Regions from separate parts of the Paenibacillus sp. 22594 genome, predicted to be linked through region 4. Evidence: riboswitches for the same ligand, from Rfam matches in the RefSeq annotation. Region 4 holds a riboswitch; each other region holds the start of a gene.
The links. Region 4 has a riboswitch for cobalamin ahead of ACTJKB_RS16785 (DUF4430 domain-containing protein). Riboswitches for the same ligand answer to the same signal wherever they lie in the genome.

Region 1: another riboswitch for cobalamin. It lies ahead of metE (5-methyltetrahydropteroyltriglutamate--homocysteine S-methyltransferase); the one in region 4 lies ahead of ACTJKB_RS16785 (DUF4430 domain-containing protein).
Region 2: another riboswitch for cobalamin. It lies ahead of ACTJKB_RS24890 (hypothetical protein); the one in region 4 lies ahead of ACTJKB_RS16785 (DUF4430 domain-containing protein).
Region 3: another riboswitch for cobalamin. It lies ahead of ACTJKB_RS06360 (energy-coupling factor ABC transporter permease); the one in region 4 lies ahead of ACTJKB_RS16785 (DUF4430 domain-containing protein).

The regions. Positions count from the first base shown of each region.
Region 1 is NZ_JBQENA010000002.1:469,916-474,230, forward strand. Features, by position in the region: gene ACTJKB_RS08845 (ABC transporter permease) at 1-597, shown strand, start outside; gene ACTJKB_RS08850 (DedA family protein) at 612-1,235, shown strand; gene ACTJKB_RS08855 (undecaprenyl-diphosphate phosphatase) at 1,392-2,252, shown strand; cobalamin riboswitch at 2,455-2,668, shown strand; gene metE (5-methyltetrahydropteroyltriglutamate--homocysteine S-methyltransferase) at 2,814-4,315, shown strand, end outside.
Region 2 is NZ_JBQENA010000009.1:180,958-185,272, reverse strand. Features, by position in the region: gene ACTJKB_RS24895 (anaerobic ribonucleoside triphosphate reductase) at 1-1,833, opposite strand, end outside; gene ACTJKB_RS24890 (hypothetical protein) at 1,889-2,107, opposite strand; cobalamin riboswitch at 2,142-2,373, opposite strand; gene ACTJKB_RS24885 (MTH1187 family thiamine-binding protein) at 2,748-3,056, shown strand; gene ACTJKB_RS24880 (sugar phosphate isomerase/epimerase family protein) at 3,094-3,870, shown strand; tRNA gene ACTJKB_RS24875 (tRNA-Thr) at 4,003-4,074, shown strand; gene ACTJKB_RS24870 (immunity protein YezG family protein) at 4,261-4,315, shown strand, end outside.
Region 3 is NZ_JBQENA010000001.1:1,408,744-1,413,058, reverse strand. Features, by position in the region: gene ACTJKB_RS06380 (alpha-N-arabinofuranosidase) at 1-158, shown strand, start outside; gene ACTJKB_RS06375 (DUF6171 family protein) at 172-447, shown strand; gene ACTJKB_RS06370 (hypothetical protein) at 437-577, opposite strand; gene ACTJKB_RS06365 (ArsR/SmtB family transcription factor) at 594-1,532, opposite strand; cobalamin riboswitch at 1,658-1,849, shown strand; gene ACTJKB_RS06360 (energy-coupling factor ABC transporter permease) at 2,048-2,815, shown strand; gene ACTJKB_RS06355 (energy-coupling factor ABC transporter substrate-binding protein) at 2,812-3,099, shown strand; gene cbiQ (cobalt ECF transporter T component CbiQ) at 3,092-3,880, shown strand; gene ACTJKB_RS06345 (energy-coupling factor ABC transporter ATP-binding protein) at 4,092-4,315, shown strand, end outside.
Region 4 is NZ_JBQENA010000004.1:588,659-592,973, reverse strand. Features, by position in the region: gene ACTJKB_RS16800 (GAP1-N2 domain-containing protein) at 1-228, shown strand, start outside; gene ACTJKB_RS16795 (GNAT family N-acetyltransferase) at 500-1,408, opposite strand; partial or broken gene ACTJKB_RS16790 (IS4 family transposase) at 1,531-1,688, shown strand; cobalamin riboswitch at 1,755-1,959, shown strand; gene ACTJKB_RS16785 (DUF4430 domain-containing protein) at 2,143-4,315, shown strand, end outside.

The DNA of each region.
Region 1 (4,315 bases), on a different contig from region 4:
AGGGGAGGCGGCGATTTTAGCGGACTGGTGATCAGCGACAGTCTGTACAGCCGGGTGATTCCTGTGCAGCAGGATTGGTATACCGGCTTCTATGTGGATGATTTTGCCCGGACGGTGGGGGTGGCTTCAGAGCTCGCTGCCAAAGGGAAGGTTCCCTATGAAGAAAAGTCTGCTTATGCCGTCGTGATCAGCGGAACCTTATTTGAGATTCAGCGCACGCTGTACAGCACCATGCTGTTTGCTTCGCTGCTTGTCGGAACCGTCTTCTTCATCGCTGCCGGCAGCTTCCTCTACTTCCGTCTTTATATGGATCTGGATCATGACCGCCTGCAGTATTCCACCCTGTCCAAAATGGGTCTGACCGACCAGGAGCTGGACCGTATTGCGACGCTGCAGCTGGCACTCATGTTTTTCATTCCGGTGCTGCTGGCGGTTCTGCATAGCCTGTTTGCTTTTATTGCGCTGCAACGGCTGTTCTATCTGTCCATCGCTGCCGAGACCGGAGCAGTGCTGACCAGTTATCTGGCTGCCCAGACACTGTACTTCTTCTTCATCCGCAGCCGCTATTTGCGCAACCTCAAGAAAAATCTCATCTAGATGGAGGGAATCGAATGAAAACCTGGATTACAGATATTATGGAGCAGTTCGGATATGCCGGTATTTTTCTGATGCTGGCGCTGGAAAATGTCTTTCCTCCCATACCTTCAGAGGTCATCCTGCCCTTTGGCGGGTTTATGACTACAACCTCCGGACTCACGATACCGGGTGTGCTCATTGCCTCTACGGCGGGTTCTTTGCTGGGTGCAGCCATTCTGTATTGGATCGGCCGGATGCTGGATGTCAGCCGAATGGAGCGGATCGTGGACCGATATGGAAAATGGATACGGATCAAGAAAAGTGATATCCGCAAGGCCGATGCCTGGTTTGACAAATACGGCTACTGGACGGTGCTGTTCTGCCGGATGATTCCGCTGGTGCGCAGCCTGATTTCGATTCCGGCAGGGATGTCGGGAATGAAATTCGGATTGTTCATGTTGTTTACAACCATCGGCACGCTGGGCTGGAATACACTGCTGATCCTGCTGGGTGCTGCCCTCGGAGAGTCCTGGGAGGACATAGGCGGGTATATAGAAGCATACTCCAGCGTGGTCTACGCCCTGATTGCCGGAGGAATTCTCGTGCTGGGACTGATGTATTTGCGTAAACGCCATACCGCCGGCAAAGCCCGCGGCTAACAATATCAACCATGTCTATGCTTCCGAAGCGAGTTTTGAACGAAGTGATTTCATAGATGTGATGCTCACAAAACTAAGTTTATGCTTCCGAAGCGAGTTTTGAACGAAGTGATTTCAGTAGATGTGATGCTCACAAAACTTTTAGGAGGAGATTCTATGGAGCTTTTGACTATAATTAAAGCAATCATATTGGGTATTGTTGAAGGTTTGACTGAATTTGCTCCGGTATCCTCCACGGGTCATATGATTATTGTCGATGATATGTGGCTGAAATCGCAGGAATTTCTCGGAAAATACACAGCGAATACGTTCAAGGTAGTGATTCAGCTGGGCTCCATCCTGGCCGTGGTGGTGATTTTCCGCAACAGGTTTATTGATCTTCTGGGTCTGAAGCGGTTCAGCCGCAAAGAGCTGACAGCGGTGCCGGAAGGGCAGCCTGCAGTGGAAACCACGGGACGGCTGAAGCTGGCACAGGTGCTTGTGGGTCTTATCCCTGCTGGGGTGCTGGGTTTTCTGTTCGAGGATTATATTGATGAGCATCTGTTTTCGACCTCAACGGTGCTGATTGGTCTGGTCGTCGGAGCGATTCTAATGATCTGCGCAGACCTTTTCGCCCCCAAAAAGATCAAAGCGGAGAGTGTCGACCAAATTACATATAGGCAGGCGCTATCGGTCGGTCTGATCCAGTGTTTCTCGCTATGGCCAGGGTTCTCCCGTTCCGGATCAACGATCTCCGGTGGTGTTCTGCTCGGAATGAGCCACCGTGCCGCTGCCGACTTCACCTTCATTATGGCGGTGCCGATTATGGCTGGAGCCAGCCTGATTTCACTGCTGAAGAACTGGCAGTATTTCACTCTCGATGCGCTGCCGTTCTTTATTGCCGGGTTCATCAGCGCCTTTCTGTTCGCGCTGCTGTCCATGCGTTTCTTCCTGAAGCTGATCAACCGCATCAAGCTGCTGCCGTTTGCGATTTACCGGATTGTTCTTGCTGTGGTGGTTTATCTGGTTTGGTTCTAGAATAGAAAAGAATAATGCGGGCGGTGCCTTCCTTGGAGGGTATCGCCTTTTTGTCATGAGGACTGATCAAGATTCAGATGCCCAATCGGGCAAAAAGCTGCTTTGCTATAGCGAATGTGTATAGCTGGAATCGGCGGAATCTGTTGCAGATGGTAAAAAGGGTACAGTATGATGGCATCAGACTAAAGGATGAAGTTTTGAAAAGCGAATATAGGAGACAGGTGCCGGACGGAGTGAACGTAGCTTTTGTCCAGCTTAATAGGGAAGTTCGGTTCGAAACCGACGCGGTCCCGCCACTGTAACGGAAGAGTTCCAGCTAAATGTGTCACTGGCAGACAGGTAGATCCAGCCGGGAAGACTTGCTGAAGAACGATGACTCCGATAGCCAGGAGACCTGCCTGACTCTGAAGCACTGCAGTACCTACGGAAGATAGGGAGGTGTTCGGACGTTATTCCATTAAAAAGATCAATGGGCGTCTTTCCCTATGGCTTATTTTTCGGGAGAGGCGTCTTTTTATAAGAACAAACAACAAATCGCGAACAGATGAGGAGCAGATCTCAATGACAACTAAATGGATCACCAGCAATCTGGGATACCCGAGAATCGGCAAAAACCGTGAATGGAAAAAAACGCTGGAGGCTTACTGGTCCGGCAAAATTGGCGAGCAAGAGTTCCGTGCTGAAATGGCGGACATTCAGCTTCAGCATCTGCAGTCGCAGCAACAGGCTGGTATTGACCTGATCCCGGTGAATGATTTCACCTTCTACGATCATGTGCTGGATACAGCTGTCATGTTCGGCATTGTGCCGCCCCGTTATGATTATGACGGCGGAGCGGTCCCGCTTGATCTATATTTCGCCATGGCCCGCGGCAATGCTGCTGCCCCGGCCTGCGAGATGACCAAATGGTTCAATACGAATTACCATTATATCGTGCCGGAGATCGGCAGCCTTACACCCCGGCTGACTGAGAACAAACCGCTGGCCGCCTACCGCTTTGCCAAAACGCAGGCAGGTATTGAAGGTAAAGCGGTTATCGTCGGACTTTATACTTTCCTCAAGCTGTCCAAGGGATTTCCGGCTGCGGAAATCGGGGAGGTTGCTGCCCGCTTCCTGCCGGCTTATATTCAGCTGCTGCAGGAGCTTCAGCAGGAAGGTGTAGCTTGGGTGCAGATTGACGAACCGGCCATCGTTATAGGACTGAACGAAGGAGAAATTGCCCTGCTGAAGACCATTTATGGCGAGATTTCCGCTGCAGTCCCCGGCTTGAATCTGATTCTACAGACTTATTTCGAAGCGGCTGAACCCTTGGAAGCCTTGCTTGAGTTGCCGGTACAAGCGATTGGACTTGACTTCGTCCACGATGGCGGCGCGAATCTGGAGGCGATCGAACGACTTGGCTGGCCGGAAGATAAATGGCTGGGTGCTGGCATTATCGACGGCCGCAGTATCTGGCGCGCAGACCCTGATGCCAAGCTTGGACTGATTGAGAAGCTGGCTCTTCATGTACCGCTGGACCGGCTGATTCTTCAGCCATCCTCCAGCCTCCTCCATGTACCCGTAACGGTGCAGAGCGAAGGAAAGCTGAAGCCTGCCGTGAAGCAGGCACTGGCCTTCGCCGACGAGAAGCTGGCAGAGCTTCGGCTGCTCGCCGCAGCCGCAGGCGGTGACAACGGAACGGCCGAGGCGGAGCTTGCAGAGAGCCGGGAAGCGCTGGCTGTCTTCCGCGCACTTCCTGAACGCGGCCGCCGGGATGTGGCGGAGCAGGTCCGCCGTCTGGACGAACTTCCGGACAGCCGGAGCCTGCCGTTCGCAGAGCGAGTGCAGCTGCAGCAGGAGAAATGGCGTTTGCCCCTGCTCCCGACTACAACCATCGGTAGCTTTCCACAGACGGCTGAGGTTCGTCAGGCGCGTCTCAAATGGCGCAAAGGGGTATGGAATGAGGAGCGCTATGATACGTTCGTCCGCCGTCAAATCGCCGAAGCAATTACACTTCAGGAGGAGCTTGGCTTGGATGTGCTGGTGCATGGTGAGTTTGAGCGGACGGACATGGTCGAGTTCTT
Region 2 (4,315 bases), on a different contig from region 4:
CACGCCTTCGTAACCGCAGTTCGAGCAGCGGTCCACCGGATGGTTGATGCTGAAATAGCTGACTTGCTGCTCCAGCGCGTAACGGATAATCTTGACAAAAGCCGCCGGGTTGCTGCGTGCATTACCATTCAGCTCCACATAAGAGATTGCACCCGCATTGCAGTATTCATGGAACGGGGCTTCCAGGCTGATTTTCTGCGCAGCGCTCAGCTCATGGTAGACCGGGATGTGGAAAGAGTTCGTATAGTATTCACGGTCGGTGATGCCCGGAATGGAACCAATTACTTTACGGTCCACCTTGGTGAACTTACCGGACAGCCCTTCAGCAGGTGTGGCGAACAGAGTGATGTTGAGGTTCAGTTCCTCGCTCTTGCGGTCGCAGTATTCCCGCATGTGGCGGACAATAGCGAGCGCCTTGGCATGGATCTTCATGTCCTCGCCGTGATGCTTGCCGTACATGGCCTTCATGCACTCCGCCATGCCGATGAAGCCAATCGACAGACTGCCGTGCTTCAGCAGTTCGCCAACAGAATCCTCGGGAGCCAGGTCCTGGCCGCCTTCCCAGACGCCTTCGCGCATCATGAAGTCAGAGGCTTTGGCCTTCTGGGAAGCCTGGATGCGGAAGCGGTGGAGCAGCCCTTCCAGAGCGATGTCCATGTAATGGTTCAGATCGTCATAGAAACCGTTCTCGTCCGCGGCAAGCCGGCGTCCTGTGGCGGTGCCGTAAGCCAGTCCCAGCCGCACGAGATTGAGCGTATTGAAGGACAGGTTGCCTTTGCCGGAGCAGTGGTTGCGTCCGAAGCGGTCGCCCAGCACCCGTGTGCGGCAGCCCATGGTTGCAAATTCAGTATCCGGGTCGGCCGGATCATAATATTGCATGTTGAGTGGCGCATCCAGATTGGCGAAGTTCGGGTACAGTCTGCGGGCGGAGCATTCGGCGGCCTTGAGGAACAAGTGATAGTTCGGATCGCCCTGCTGCTGGTTCACGCCCTGCTTGCATTTGAAGATCTGGATCGGGAATACCGGCGTTTCGCCGCTGCCGAGTCCGTTCATCGTTGCGGTCAGCAGCGAGCTGATCACCAGCTGACCTTCGGGAGAGGTGCACGTGCCATAGTTGATGCTGGTAAAAGGAATCTGGCCGCCCGAGCGGCTGGACATCGTATTCAGGTTATGTATCATGCTCTCTGCAGCCTGCAGCGTTTCGCTCTCCGTCTCCTTCAGCGCAAAGCGGAAGGCCCGCGGATACAGCTCTGACAGATCGCTGCGGCTCATAGTGACTTCGCCAAGATGCTCACCAGCTTGTCCTTCTTCGAAATATTCGAGTCCCTTGCGGAACAGCTTGGCAAAGGACTTGGTCACATAAGGGGCCAGGTCATAATCCAGCTTGTTGGCGGATACGCCGCCGTATTGGGCATTTTGCTGAGACTGGAAAATAATCGCCACAAGTGACATCGCGGTCATAATCGAGTTCGGAGGTCGCACACTGCCGTTGCCAGTGTTAAAGCCTTCGCGGAGAAGACGCTCGAACGGGATAAAGATGCAGTTGGTGGTTCCGATGGCGTATTGGTCCAGATCATGGACATACACTACGTTATCGAGGGTAGCCTGTACCAGTTGCGGCGGCATTGTGAAGTTGCGGGCATACCACTTGGAATACTCACTGCCGAACTTACTCATTTTGCCGGAAAAGCTTTCTCCGTTCAAATTGGCATTCTCGCGCAGCAGATCCAAATCCCGGCTGTCGATAATATCGCGCCCCAAATGGATGAGTTCCTCTAACATAACCTCCTGTGCATCTTGTCCACCGTTGTACCGTTTCTCCAGCAACGTCATTGTGCAGCTCTCCTCTCCGTATATAAAAAACGTCCTGATAGTAATAAGACACCCGTTAACTCAGTAAAAAGAGCATCTTCCGCCGAGGACGGCGGAAAATGCCCGGATGCGTAACACAAATAACCGAAACCGGATATTTGCGGATGGTCTCCATGGAAAGAAGCTTTCCCGCAGAAGCCGATACCTGAACGCGATAAGGCTTATCGCATTCAGGTATCGGCAGCCTTTGCTTCCCATCCTGGGGGAAGGCTAAATCTGCTTTTGCAGGCCGCATACGGACACCTCTCCTGTTCCTCGCAGGCGTAAATGATGGTGCCCGGAAACAGGCAGGTCTCCTGGCTTCCGGTGAATTCCGGAGGCGCCTTCCCAAGGGGCAATGCCCTCAGTGGCGTGAGCCTCCAGATACTGTCCCGCAGGGCTTGTGGAAGCCTGCTGAACATCCGGTTACAGTGGCGGGACCACAGCGGATTTGCACCGCGCTTCCCTATTAAGCTTCAGCGCTCGTTATAGAGGCGAAGCACCTGTTTCCACTATATTTTGTTGTCGCTAGATAAAAATAACCCAATATCTTGTGTTTGTAAACATTTTTTTGCGAGCCCGCGCTGGGGGCGGATTCAGCCGATTTACTCACAGATGATCCACAGTTAGTCCACAGATGTTCCCGTGTTCGTCCACAATTAATCCACAGGTAATCCACAGAATAACGACAAATTTTGCCGAATTTGATTCAAACATTGGCCCGAAAACCGCCACAAAGACTCCATATATACGGTGAGTACAATCACGGGATTTCTTGCGGAGGGTTGTTAGGACTTTAGGCGATTTGTGACGGTAGACAGGAGTTGTTACAATAGAAGGGACTGAAGACTTATATAACGGATTTTTTTATATTTTATAGTAGGAGGGATTTCAGAATGGCGATTGGTGAAGTAACCGTAATTCCGATCGGCACAGGCAGCACCAGCCTCAGCAGCTACGTGGCTGATATGCAGCGGGTGCTGGAGACGGTGGAAGGCATTACCTACGAACTGACATCCATGGGCACGATTATTGAAGGACCGCTCACGCGGATTCTGGCTGCTGTAGAAGCGCTGCATGAGTCCCCGTTCACAGCAGGTGCGCAGCGTGTCTCTACTTCGCTTAAGATTGATGACCGCCGCGACAAAGCCTCTACGAGCCGCAGCAAACTAGAATCGGTGGAGCGCAAGCTGCAGGCGGAATAGTTCTGAATAATTACAGCACACAAGGAGCGTGTCCTCTATGGCGGCAATGAATCAGCAGATCGGGATACAGATGTATACACTACGGGATATGGCCGAAAAGGATTTTCTGGGCACACTGTGCAAAGTGGCGGAGATCGGCTACAAGTCGGTAGAATTTGCTGGTTATTTCGGCGTATCGGCTGCCGAATTGCGCAGAACGCTGGATGAGCTGGGGCTGGCGGCTCCCTCGGCACATGTCGGATTGGATTTCAGCAGTCTGGAGAAGATGCAATCGGCATTATCGAGAGAGATTGAATATGCCCGGGAGGTGGGGCTGGAGTATATCATCACGCCTTCGGCGCCGCTTCCGCAGCATCCGGCACTGGATGATGTGCTTGCACTGGTGCCCTTCTTTGAAAAGGCTTCTGAACTTGTGCGGGCGGCGGGTCTGAAGTACGGCTATCATAACCATGACTTTGAGTTCAAGCAGGTCAACGGGCAGGCTGTGATCGACATCTGGCTGGAGCGGATTCCGGCTGAGCATATGGTGGCTGAGTTTGATTTGGGTTGGGTGCATGTAGGCGGTGCCGTACCGGCAGAATATGTATCCCGTTACGCCGGGCGCGTTCCGCTGGTCCACATCAAGGATTTTGGCGCGGGCCATGAAGAAGCCGATCTTGGGAAGGGCCAGGTCGACTTCGAGAGTGTCTTCAAGGCTGCGGATGACGCCGGCATTCGGCACTATATTGTGGAGCAGGAGGTCTTTGCTTCTTCTTCTCTGGAGAGCGCAAGGCTGGCACTGGATTACTTCCGCAGACGGGGAATGCTGGGATGACTTTGAGGGACTCGATTCCCCTCCGCAGCGCGGGTCCTGTAGAAATTACGGTCGCAGCACTGTGAAAGAATGGGTTGCGTTTTTCCCCAGACGGGGTATAATGTATTTTGTTTGACAGAAAAAAAGCTTTAAGCTGGTGTAGCTCAGGGGTAGAGCAACGCACTCGTAATGCGTAGGCCGGGGGTTCAATTCCCTTCACCAGCATCCTTAATAACTCAATCATGGCGCGGCTTTCCGGGATTTCGGGGGGCTGCGTTTTTTTATGATAAACCTACTACTGTAACTATATATAATCAAGTTGGAGGTTAACACATCTGTGAAAAGTGAAGACTTATATCAACTTATAGGTAATAAACTTGTAGGGATTATCCCTGATGAGTCAAAAATGAGTTGATATATAGCCATAGTATTCCTGAGATTTATAGAGTAGATGAGCGCATTTATG
Region 3 (4,315 bases), on a different contig from region 4:
CGCTTGCCGGGGCGACCATCGATGCCCATAACTCGTTCAGTGAGCCGGAAGCGGTTGCTCCGCAGCCGTTCACTGCCTTCAAGCTGGAAGGGGATACGCTTACTGTGGAACTGCCGGCGATGTCGGTAACGGTACTGGAAATTACACCGAACGCATAAAAGGAGTACTGTTATGGCCACAACTACTGCCTGCAAAGGCTGTCGGGACGATTATAAAGTAACAGAAGCGCAGATCGCCCGTATTCTGGCGTCGTCGATGTTCAATGAAGGCAACACTGCTTCAGATCAGGTGTATGCGGAGCGGGTCGCCATGTGCAGCACCTGCCCCAAACTGCAGGATGGTGTAACCTGCACCGCCTGTGGCTGCATCATTCCGGTTGTTGCCCGGTTGAAAGCACGTGGCTGTCCGCTTCCCGGCGGCGGCCTGTGGCAGCCGGTTAACGAATAGGCGCGATACAGATGTCGTCCAGGCCTGGCTGTCTAGAATACAGCATCGCATGAACATGGCTGAACCCAAAACCCCCGAATTCCACCAGCTTGGTAAACTGTGGAATTCGGGGGTTCTTGTTTTTGTTCACTCACGTATAAGTGGGCTTATGCAGATCCGGCCGCCTCACTGCTATCCGGCATATCTGTATAGTATAGATCAACCAGCATGTCTTCGTTATAATTGCCAAACCCTTTACCGAACAGGGTAAGACCCCCGATATGCTCGGCGTCCTCTTCCACCGAAAGCATGAACGTCCATTGTTTGCTGCGAATGCCCACCTGGTCAAGTGTAACCTCGGACAGTTTATGACCATCCATAAAAGTACCCTTGGGCGTAACCCTCAGCTGCTTGAGCAATCCGTATTGATTGGTGAGTGCGGGCCACCAGGAGGGGGTATATTTGCCCTGTCTGTCTCCGTAATCACCGGGACTGGTCCAATAGCCCAGTTTGTGCCCGTTCAGGGTAAAGGTGATGTCCGAAGGCCAATTGTTATTGATGGACGGCGCTTCTGAGGCGATCTCCATCGTAATAACCAGTTCCTCCGGCTGCTGGCTGGACAGCAGAAAGTTGGGGATTTTATATTCGACATACCCCTTGCCAAACCAGAGAATACCGGCATTCATCCGCTCCAAATCCCAGAAGTAACGCGGATCGTCAAAGTTGCCGATGATTTGCTCAGTGGTAGCCAGTCCACAGGTCGGTTCGATCTGAAAATTGGAATAATGCCCGACCGGAATCTCTTTCCGGTGGCATTTACGCTCTATTTTGTCTTGGCCCGGGAACAGAATCTCAGCATGGTCCACGTCAATCGTACAGATTTTCTGCAGGCCGCTCCGTCCGGGAGCCATATGGGTGCGGATCAGCCCGGCGGCTTCCAGCTTACGCACATGCATGGTCATGATCGCACTGCTGAGCTTGACTGCTCCGGCTAATTCCTTGACATTCATGGGCTGAACGGCGAGCAGACGGAGCATATGCAGGCGTACAGAGCTGGATAATGCTTCGTACACCGGCAGGGATTCTTCAGTAAGATCAAGTTTCATGAAAAGCCTCCGATACAGGATTATAGTTAATAATTATATTACTCAAGCGGCATTCTTACAAGCTTCCTGCGGCTGCACTTTTATCACAGACATGTGTGAGCGATGTCCGCTATGATGTACAGGATGAATCAGCGACGAAACAAGGTGCCTTTGATTGTATATCAAGGGATAACAGGGAATCGGGTGCAACTCCCGAGCGGTCCCGCCACTGTAAGGAAGAGCCGGCTTTCAAAAGGTCACTCGGTGATAGCTCCGGGGAAGACGAAAGCCATGCTGTGATCCCGAGCCAGGAGACCTACCTTGTTTGCGCACACACGACTCTACGCGGATAGGAGCGGTGTACGAACGGATGATCAGATGGGGGTGCGCTGCTTGTTTTGGCGGCGGAGCAGCCTTCTCTTTGTGATCTGAACACGTACATGTAACTCCCACCCCTACAGGGCGGGAGTTTTTGGTTTGAAATCTAAGACTTATATGTTTCTCACCATGTCAGAATTAAGGATGGAGGTTTTTGAATGCACAAACGCAGTTTTTGGCGTTTTGCAGCGTTGGTCTGTGTATTTGCCGTTTATTTGTTGCTGAATGAACCGGGCACAGCTGAAGCGATGCACATTATGGAAGGTTTTTTACCGGTAGGCTGGGCGTTGTTCTGGTGGGTGGCCTTTCTGCCATTCTTTTTGCTGGGAGTCCGTAAGCTTACCCGAATCACCCGGGACAATCCCGAGCTGAAGCTGCTGCTGGGTCTGTCGGGTGCCTTCACATTCGTACTGTCCGCCCTTAAAATGCCGTCGGTAACCGGAAGCAGCTCCCATCCTACAGGGACGGGACTTGGCGCTGTGATGCTGGGGCCGCTGCCGATGAGTGTGATCGGATCGGTTGTGCTGTTGTTCCAGGCACTGCTGCTGGCGCACGGAGGGATTACTACACTTGGCGCGAACGCCTTCTCCATGGCGGTGGCCGGACCTTTTGCCGGTTATGCGGCCTATAGGCTGATTATGAAACTGAATGGACGGGAAAAGCTGGCAGTGTTCTGTGCGGCTGCGGTAGCGGATCTGATGACCTATGTCGTCACTTCCTTTCAGCTTGCGGTGGCTTTTCCGTCAGCAGATGGCGGCGTGCTGGCTTCCTTTGCTAAATTTGGCGGTATATTTGCCGTGACCCAGATTCCACTGGCAGTCAGCGAAGGACTCTTGACCGTGCTGCTCTGGAACTGGCTGAAGGCTTACAGTCCGCAGGAGCTGTCACTGCTCAAACGTGCAGCCGGAGGAGGAAGCGAACGGTGAAGAACAAATGGAGAAACCTGTTGATGCTGCTCGCAGTGATTCTGCTGGTGGTCCTGCCGCTTCTGCTCGTGAACGGGGATTTCGGCGGAGCCGATGACGCGGCCGAGAGCGCAATCACGGAGATTGATCCCGCATACAAGCCCTGGTTCAAGCCGCTGGCCGAGCTGCCGGGTGAGACGGAGAGCATGCTGTTCGCGCTGCAGGCGGCTCTTGGTGCAGGAGTTATCGGCTATACGCTGGGTCTCTTGAGGGGGAGACAGGACCGGCAGAAGCTGAATGATTAGAAGAATGGATGCGTTATCCTGCAGCAATGCCCTGAGGCAGCTGTCCCCGATGTGGAAGAGCCTTTTTGCGTCCGTTATGTTCGTACTCGCTTATGTGCTGCATCCGGCGCTTCAGATGCTTATTGCACTCTGGATGATGCGGTGGTGTCTTCTCTACGCCAAAATCCCTCCGCGTGCATATGGCCTACTTGTCGGCACAGCATTGTTGTTCTTCGGCCTCAGCCTGCCGGCATTGCTGGTGGAGCTCGGCCATCCGGCTGCCGGAGAGGCTTCTTGGTATCTGCAGATACCAGGAATGTCCCGGGTTTTGTACATGACCCCGGCAGGGGGAATGCGGGCTGTGCTGCTGCTGGCCCGGGTGTCAGCCTGCCTGGCCTGCTGCCTGTTCATTATACTGACGACACCGTTTGGCGAGCTGCTGCAGGTGCTCCGCCGACTGCGGATGCCGCAGATTGTGCTGGAACTGATGCTGATTATGTACCGCTTCCTGTTCCTGCTGGATGACACAGCCCATGGCCTGCTTCTGGCCAGGCGCCTGCGTGGCGGTCAAAGGGGCTTCAGGTCCAAACTGCGGGAGGCTGCAAGTATGGCAGCTTCACTGTTCGCAAACACCATGCACCGGTACTATGGGCTGTCGCAGGGGCTGGCAACCCGGGGATTTACCGAGGAGATTCTTTTACCGCCCTATGTGAAGCGCACAGTGCCGCTAAGGTTTGCTTTTGAAGCCTATGCCGGAATCGCGCTCCTGGTGGCTGCGCAACTGTGGCTGCTATGGGCTTGATGCAAAAGATGATGATCCATGAGTGAAGCCGCCTGGAAAAGAGGAGCAACATGAATATAGAGTACAGTTTGGACTTTGAAGATGTCATATTTCATTATCCGGACACGATGGAGCCTGCACTCCGCGGGTTGACCGTGGCCATCCCCAAGGGCTGTAAAACAGCCTTGCTTGACATAACGGATCCGGCAAATCAACGTTATTTCTCCATGCGGTGGGTCTGCTGCGGCCGCAAAAAGGTACGCTGCTGCAAGCGGGACTGCCTGTATCGTACACCAAAAAAGAACTGGCCGCCCTGCGCCGCAGAGTCGGTCTGGTCTTTCAGGACCCTGAGCAGCAGCTGATCTTGAGCACGCCACTGGAGGATATCTCCTTCGGGCTGCGGGGCACCGGTATGGATGAGACGGAAATTGAATCACGTTGTGCTGCCGTTCTGGA
Region 4 (4,315 bases):
CCCGGAGCCTCGGGAGCGGTGCCGGAGGCATCCGCGTTCGAGGTGACCGTGCAGCTGGAGGCCGGCGCGAAGCTGGCCGCAGGCGACATGATTATCGCCGGGGAGTACAAGCTGATCCTGCAGCCGGCTTCGGGCAAGGCAGCAGTCAGCACCCCGAGCGCCGGGGCGGACACCTCTTCAAGCGCTGAACCTTCGCCTAAGGCAACTGGTGATACGGACAGCGAATGATGCGTGGCAGTAGAATATGTTTTCAACACATTATCCTGAACAGCACGATTAGCCATGAGTGTGGGGCGCGTGCAGTTCGGGATTTTTGCTAATTTATGGTGTATATGAGTTGAACCCGGGAAGTCGAACGCTGGGCGTGTTTTAAAGTATCAGACCGACCCTGGAAATTGAAACAGCGACAGTAAAGGACAAGAAAGTCCTAGACTGTCGCTGTTTCATTGAATGCTAACGTTCTACGTTAGAGTTAAATATGACAAAGAAAAGTATAACTCTAAGCATGTGCTAATGCAGGTACACAGAATTTTGAGCTTGGATCTAAAGTAAAGTTAGACTTTATAAAAAGCATATCACCGTTGTTGTCCATCCACTCGTACTGTACGTTCTCAGGCAATTGATCTGGTGTGAAATGAAAATGAATATATTCTGTTTGCTCATTAGCAATACGCTTAAGTAGGCGATCTAAATTAACGTCACATTGACTAACTACATCATATAAATTTAGGTTATGACCTTCTTGTTGATAGACGATAATAGCCTCGTCCTCTTGCGAATAATATATTGATTCGGGAAATACTTTTATAGCGTAAAACATAAAGAGTCCTAGGTTATTAATAACACCAAATTGTTCTGAAACAGGTCGGCGAGACAAAACCATTCTTTTGATAAATGCCAAGTCTTCTTTATGGGAACAATTCAACTTGCGCAAGGTGGTATCCGCATTTGGAGTGGGGTGATATTTAAGTTTGATTTGGGATTCACCAACGGCTTTAAATCCAAATATTGGATAGAAATCAATTACACTGCTATTAGCGAATAAGAAGAAGAAATCACAATCTTGCTCGTAAAAATCTAGAACGTGCCTCATCAATTTTCCAGAAAGTCCTTTCCCTCTAAAATCCGGATGAGTCATAACTGTTCCAATTTGAATCGCTTTTTTATTAAATCCATTTATCATCAAGTCCATTTTGCTAACTGATACATTGGCAATGACTACATTATCTCTGATGAAAGAATGGCATATATAACGATCATCCCAGAATCCTTTCTGATACCAATCTTCAAAGTTGATATCAAAAACCAAAGTCGCTAGTTGATTAAAACTATCCCTGTAAACTTTGCTATCTTTATAATCGTTAACTAGGCCGATGTTATCAATATCTATATTTTCACTAGAAAACACAAATATCCCCCCATTGTCTTTATGTTCACACTACCACGGGAAGCTTTAATATATAAGGGTAAATATAAGGTATAACTAAACTATCCCAAGACAGTTTATCGTAGCGTGTAGCCAGTCTAGTTTTGAGTGTAGGATTCACCGCCGACTACGTATTTATGATAGTTGCTTTACGCAAGCGCCTCTGCTTCGTCAGCTCACCGTCAGAGGTTTTTCCGTGATTGGCATGCTGAAAGAGATGAAACAGCGCTATCTGGTGCAAGGAAAGCGAAACCGCCTACGTCCACTATGAAACAGCTTGTCTATAGACATACAAGGGAATACTGGATATGATTATTGATATTAAAATTTAATAGGTTATGGAGAAGGTGCCGGTTCTGCTTCGCAGAAACAGAATCGGCTTAAAAGGGAAGCACGGTGCAAATCCGGCGCGGTCCCGCCACTGTAAATGCGGAGCGGCTCTTAGAGCGGCCACTGTCCGGATATAAGGATGGGAAGGCCAAGAGCAGCAATGAGGCATAAGCCAGGAGACCTGCCTTTTTCGTGAACGTTTCTATTCTTCGTGGGGTAAGAATGCGGAACATATACAGATGGATGGAGTCCGGAGCTTAGGACAGCCGCAACCTTCACTTTGTATTCTTCCCGGGCCGCCCTGAACAAGGGCGGTCTTTATGTTGTTAAGGTTACCCCCTGCAGTGCACTACAATCCATTTCATTAAAAAGGAAAGAGGTTGACGATGAAGACATTGTATTCTGCCAAGTCTTTTATACTTGGTCTGGTCTTATTACTGGTTATTTCGATTACAGGTACCGCTGTGGTTCCGGCGGGACAGGCTTTTGCTGCGGCAGGAGCCTCCGCTAACAAGGTAACGAATAGTGTTGCAGACGCTGTGTATGAGGCTGACCATTCTGCGGACGGAGAAGCCGCAGCGGCACTAACCGCAGCAGCTTCCGGGGGACAGGTATCGGTCTCGCAGGCAACGTATACAGCTGCCGAATATATTATCAGCGGCGGTGTGACCTCGGAGTGGCAGGCGATCGGCCTGGCCCAGGCGGGCTACCGGGTGCCGGAGAGCTATGCCCAGTCGCTTGCACAGAAGGTGCAGGCTGCGGGAGGTATCTTCCCGAACGTTACGGATTATGCGCGGATTGTGCTTGCCGTGCGGGCGACCGGCGGGGATCCGGCGAATTTTGCCGGCAGCGGTTCGGGGGCAGGGTACAATCTGCTGGAGCGCATCTACAACAGTGACAAAATCAGCGGCCAGTCGCTGAATGCTCCGGTATATGCACTGCTGGCACTTGATTCCGGAAGCTATACGCTTCCCGGGGATGCCAAATGGAATCAGACAACATTGTTAAGCGAAATTCTATCCAAGCAAAACAGTGACGGCGGCTTTGCTCTGTTCCCGGGGGCGAGCGATCCGGATATGACGGCCATCGTCCTGACCGCACTCTCTGCTCATAAGAATGACCCGGCTGTTGCGACAGCCGGACAAAAAGCCGTAGCCTGGCTGGCTGCCAAACAGGACGCCAGCGGTGGTTACGGGGACAGCAGCGAAAGTGTGGCTCAGGCCATCATTGCCCTGTCTTCTTATGGCGTAGACCCCACCAGTGACGAGTTCACCAAGAACGAAGCAGATCTGGTCAGCCGACTTCTGAGCTTCCGGCTGGAGAATGGTGCCTTTGCCCATAATCAAGGCGGCAGTGCCAATGTGCTGGCCACGGAACAGGGACTCCAGGCGCTGGTGGCCTACAGCTTGTTCAGCGGTGGAACGAACGGAAAACTGTACGATTTTTCCAAGCCGGCACCGCAGAATCCGTTAGTCTATGTGCCGCTCACGATCGAAGGCCCTGAGCAGACACTGGGTCAGGGCAGCGCATATGCGGGAAATGTACTCGAAGCGCTGGACAAAGTAGCTGCAGCGAACGGACTGACGGTTACGAACCCTTCCGGTAACTATGTCACGGGTATTGGCAGCATCTCTGCCGGGACCTATGGCGGGTATGATGGCTGGATGTATGCCGTTTCGCGCGGTGGTGAATGGGCAAGCGTCGATGTAGGCATGAAAGACTTCAAGCTGAAGGAGTCGGACAAACTGCTGGTTTATTATGCCGGCAGCGATACACAGCTTGTAGATCAAGTATCCCTTTCCAAGGTGCAGCCTAGAGAGGGTGAAGCTTTTACCGTTACGGTCACCCAAAAAACATGGGTATGGAATAATTCCACATCCACTTCCAGTCCGGTAACCTCAGGCGCTGCCGGGGTACAGGTGACAATTGGGGATCATACGGTCACAACAGATGCAAAAGGAACTGCAGCCTTTACCGGAGGGATTTCAGCAGGTGATTATACGCTTGCTGTGACCGGCTACGCTCCGGGGAAGGCCCCGGCAGTTGCGAAATATACGCAGTCTTTGAAGATCGCTCCCAAGAATGTAGCGGCTTATCTGTCGGTTGAAGGACCGCAGGGGCCAGTCATTGACGGTGCGCTGGAGGCGTATAATACACTGGAAGCGCTGAAGAAGCTCGCCGAGTCCGGCAATATTCCGCTGAAGATTACAGAATCTTCTTTTGGCAGCTATGTCTCGTCGATCAACGGAATAGAGAGCGGCACGTATAAGGGCTATTGGAGCTTTGCGGTGCAGCGGGGCGGCGAATGGATCTACCCGTCTGTCGGGATGGGGGATTATGTACTGGAGGCATCCGACCGGGTGCTGGTGTATTATGCCGGTGCGGATACCCAGGTGGTGGATACGGTACAGGTCAGTCCAGCGCAGCCTAAGCCGGGGGAAGCTTTTACCGTTACCGTGACGCAAAAGAAATGGGTGTGGAATTCGGCCACATTCAACAATGATCCGGTAACCTCCCCGGCGGCGGGTGTACAGGTTACCATTGGCGGCAAATCCGTCA